2 regions of the Bradyrhizobium sp. WCU1 genome follow, and region 1 is predicted to be linked to the other one. Evidence: predicted binding sites of a transcription regulator. Region 1 holds the regulator's gene; the other holds the start of a gene.
What was found. The regulator PhoB, encoded in region 1, activates phosphate uptake and scavenging genes when phosphate is short. The targets are predictions, from matches to a motif close to TGTCATNNANCTGTCAT.

Region 1 (2,199 bases):
ATCACCGAGTCGGTCGACGCGCTGATCCGCCGCGACGTCGCGCTCGGCAAGCGCGTGGTCGCCGCCGACATCGAGATCGACAATCTGCAGCGCGTCATCGAAGAGCGCGCGGTGCTGACGATCGCGCGCCGCCAGCCGATGGCGATCGACCTGCGCGAGATCGTCAGCGCGATGCGCGTGGCCACCGATCTCGAGCGGATCGGCGACCTTGCCAAGAACATGGGCAAGCGTGTCGCGGCGCTGGAAAGCGACTTCCAGCCGCTGAAGCTGATCCGCGGCCTCGAGCACATGACCGACCTCGTGCTGTCGCAGGTCAAGTCTGTGCTCGACGCCTATGCCGCGCACGACCTGCCGGCGGCGATGAACGTCTGGAAGGGCGACGAGGAGGTCGACGCGATCTGCACCTCGCTGTTCCGCGAGCTGCTCACCTACATGATGGAGGATCCGCGCAACATCTCATTCTGTATCCATCTGATGTTCTGCGCCAAGAACATCGAGCGGATCGGCGATCACGCCACCAATATCGCCGAGACGGTGTTCTACATGATCGAAGGCCAGCAGATCACCGACAAGCGCCCGAAGGGCGACATGACCAACTTTGCCACCACGGTGCCGGGTAACACGTAGTCGACGGCGTTTCGGTTTGCGTCAGGGCAACGGATCACCACAGAGAAAGAACTTAGACCGATGAGCGCACGCATTCTGGTAGTCGAAGACGAGGAAGCGCTGACGACACTGTTGCGCTACAACCTCGATGCCGAAGGCTACGATGTCGAAACGGTGGGGCGCGGCGACGATGCCGACACCCGGCTGAAGGAGCGCGTTCCCGACCTCGTGGTGCTGGACTGGATGCTGCCGGGCCTGTCCGGCATCGAGCTGTGCCGACGGTTGCGGGCGCGGCCCGAGACCAAGCAGCTTCCGATCATCATGCTGACCGCGCGCGGCGAGGAGAGCGAGCGGGTGCGCGGGCTGGCCACCGGCGCCGACGATTACATCGTCAAGCCGTTCTCGGTGCCGGAATTGCTGGCACGGGTGAAGGGCCTGTTGCGCCGCGCGAGCCCGGAGCGGCTTGCGACCGTGCTGACCTATGGTGACATCGAGCTCGACCGCGAGAAGCGCCGCGTGGCGCGTTCGGGGCGCCCGATCGATCTCGGGCCGACCGAATATCGCCTGCTTGAATTCTTCCTCGAGCATCCCGGCCGCGTATTCAGCCGCGAGCAGCTGCTCGACAGCGTCTGGGGCCGCGACATCTACATCGATGAGCGCACCGTCGACGTGCATATCGGCCGCCTGCGCAAGCTGCTCAATCCGGGCCGCGAGCAGGATCCGATCCGCACCGTGCGCGGCGCCGGCTATGCGCTCGACGACCGCTTCGCGAAAGCCGAGCCGCAGCCGTAACGGCTTGGTCGCGATCACAGGCCACAACACGGCGTCGTCCTGTTGGCTCCATGACGAGCTGCGCACCACAAAAAAATCCCCGCTTTCGCGGGGATTTGTTTTGAAGTCTTCCGTCGTTTCCCGAGTGCTTACTTGATCTGTGGCTTCGCCGATGGCCGGCGGCGATCGGCGGCGGGCTGGTAGGCGACGCGCGAGTGATGTGCGCAATAGGGCAGGCCGGCGAGCGCCTTGCCGCCGCAGAAGAAGAATTCCGGGCTCGAGGGATCGCCGACCGGCCAATGGCAGGTCGCCTCGTTGAGCTCGAGCAGCGACAGCCGCTGGCTCATCGGCACCACGTTGTCGAAGGAGATCGGATCGGGCTCCATCTCGACCTCGAAGGCGTGTGCGAGCGCGGTGTTGCCGCGCGAAACCGGGCGCGCCACCCGCATCATGTGCTGGGCGGGACGGGCCTTGCGCTGCCGCGGCGCGGCGGTCGAGGGGGCCTTGGCGCGGCCGGAGAGGCCGAGCCGATGCACTTTGCCGATCACGGCGTTTCGCGTCACATTGCCAAGTTCCGCTGCGATCTGGCTGGCCGAAAGGCCAGACTCCCAGAGCTTCTTCAGCTGCTCGACGCGATCGTCGGACCAGGTCAATACCGTCATCGCATTCTTCCTTTCGCATGGCGCCGGCCAGTCATTGGAGCGGCGCTGCGAGCCAAATCTGGACAAATATCCCTGCGGCCAGAATCCCTTAGCCCTCGCCGGACACGATGTTGCGCCCGAACGTTTACGTGAGACACGAAGGCTACTTAGAGGGTCCAGT
Region 2 (2,199 bases), 1.9 Mb from region 1:
GCGCTGACCCGACCCGATCTCCACTCTCGTCATTCCGGGATGGCCCGAAGGGCCAGGCCCGGAATGACGGCAGCTATTTCGCTATATAGTCGAACGCCACCGAGCCGAGACCGAGCGTAAGATCGGCCTTGTAGTGCAGCGCCGAGACCACCTCGCGCACCGGCAGGCGGGCGACGTCGCACAGCGCGTGAGGAAACAGGCCGAGCGCGGCGGGGCCGGTCCATGCCTCCTTCAAGGTGATGTCCTCGAGATGAAACCGCACCAGCTCGCAGATCCGCGGGCTGCCGTCGACATGCGGGATGATCTTGAGAATAAAGTTCGGCGCCGCCATCGATTTCAGCACGGTGTCGTGGTCGACCTTGCGATGCTTGTAGCCCATGGTGGCGGAGGCGCACAGCACCGAGCCGTAATGCAGCGAGCCGACCAGGACGTCGCTCTCGACCTCGATCCTGGGCTTGGCCAGCTTCTTCGGAAATCCCCACAGCTCGCGGCCGCCGGCGATCGGGCCCTCGTCGTCGAGATACATCGCGTGGGTGTAGGCGCCCAATTCGCCCTTGAAGCGGACCGGGATCACCTGCCCGGTCTCGGTGTAGTCGCCGAAGCCGGTCGAGTCCGGCATGCGGATGAATTCATACTTCACCACGGGCTCGGCAACCTCGAGCGGCTCCGGCACCACGGCCTGGAGCGCTTCCGGATCGGTCTTGTAGGTGATGATGAAATATTCGCGGTCGAAGAACCGGTACGGCCCCGGCGGAAACGACGGGTTGGTGAGCGGCATCGAATAGGCGGTGCGCCGGACGTCCTCGATCTTCATGGATGGCCCCATCTGTCGTTGGCAAGACGACGGATTATGGCGGGCGGGGATGACGGAGGCGAGACAGTATAATCGGCAGCATCAGTCAAATGCGCGTCACATGCGCCGACCGGAGAGCCTATTTCTTCTCGATCGGTGGTGCGGTCTTCTCGGCGGGCGCCGGCGGCAGCACCGGCTTGGCGCCGGCCTTCTGCGCCTCGGCATCGGGACGCGCCGGCTCCGGCGCCGGCGTGGTCGGCCGTTCGCCGCCGGGTCTTGACTCGGCCGGCGGCGCGGTCTTCGGCGGCGCCGGCGATGGCTGTAGCGGCTGGGCTGCCTGCGCCAGCTCTTGCGGCGAAGATGCGTTGATTGCCTGCAGCGACAGCACGGCGACCGCGACGCCTGCCACCACCAGCGTGGAGGCGATCACGACGTCCGCCCGCAACTTGGTTCGATCCGCAGCCATCTCGTTCACCCCGCATCGTGTCAGCGAGGTCAACGATCCGGCCACCGCATGGTTCCTGGGCGCCGCCTGCGTGGAACCGCCTCAATCCGTGGTGCTGATTTCCCAGGTCGCGTGGCGCACGCCGGGCTGATGTTGCATGTCGACCACTACCGCGTTCAGCTCGTTGGGTTCGACCGCGGTCGAGACCAGCTCCGCCACGATCTCGAGGAAGTCGTCGCCGGCCTCGACCACGTTGACATCGGCGACCGGATAGTTCGCGGCCTCGAGCTTCTCCACGACGGCGTCGCGCACATCGGGCAGCACCTCCGCGGTGACCACGACCTTGAAGTAGTAGGTCGCCTCCAGCGCCTTCTCGTTGAGCGGGATACGGTTGATGGCGTTGACCAGCGGACGCAGCAGCGTGTTGCCGGCGATCACGAACACGGTCAGCGCCGCGGCCTGCGCCACCAGGTCGGCGCCGGCGCAGGAGCCGACCGCGGCCGAGGCCCACAGCGTCGCCGCGGTGTTGAGGCCGCGCACGTCCATGCCCTGCTTCATGATGACGCCGGCGCCGAGGAAGCCGATCCCCGACACGACATAGGCGATCACCCGCACCGCGCCGTCGGCGCCCGCCAGATGCATCGCGAGGTCGACGAAGGCGGCCGCGCCGACCGCGACCAGCACGTTGGTGCGCAGGCCCGCGGTGCGCTGCCGGTACTGCCGCTCGGCCCCGATCAGGGTGCCGAGCACAAAGGCCGATGTCAGGCTGATCAGCGTGTCGAGGAAGTCGGCGAGCTGGAATGTCGTGAGGAATCGCATGGCATCTACCGGTTCTTCATTTGATGCGTTTTCTTCACGCGAACCGGTACCCACTTCGCTCGAAAACGCTGCGTATGCAGCGATCTCTTACATTTCCAGAATGCCCGCGTCACCATCTTCCGTGCCGAAGGCGAGCAGCGTG

Region 2: the regulator PhoB is predicted to act here: its motif matches at 864-880, upstream of ACTUWL_RS10835 (acetoacetate decarboxylase).

The regions. Positions count from the first base shown of each region.
Region 1 is NZ_CM130280.1:4,254,159-4,256,357, forward strand. Features, by position in the region: gene phoU (phosphate signaling complex protein PhoU) at 1-627, shown strand, start outside; gene phoB (phosphate regulon transcriptional regulator PhoB) at 688-1,398, shown strand; gene ACTUWL_RS19730 (GcrA family cell cycle regulator) at 1,527-2,039, opposite strand.
Region 2 is NZ_CM130280.1:2,362,467-2,364,665, forward strand. Features, by position in the region: gene ACTUWL_RS10830 (homospermidine synthase) at 1-7, shown strand, start outside; gene ACTUWL_RS10835 (acetoacetate decarboxylase) at 74-814, opposite strand; gene ACTUWL_RS10840 (hypothetical protein) at 933-1,259, opposite strand; gene ACTUWL_RS10845 (MgtC/SapB family protein) at 1,341-2,057, opposite strand; gene ACTUWL_RS10850 (WD40 repeat domain-containing protein) at 2,145-2,199, opposite strand, start outside.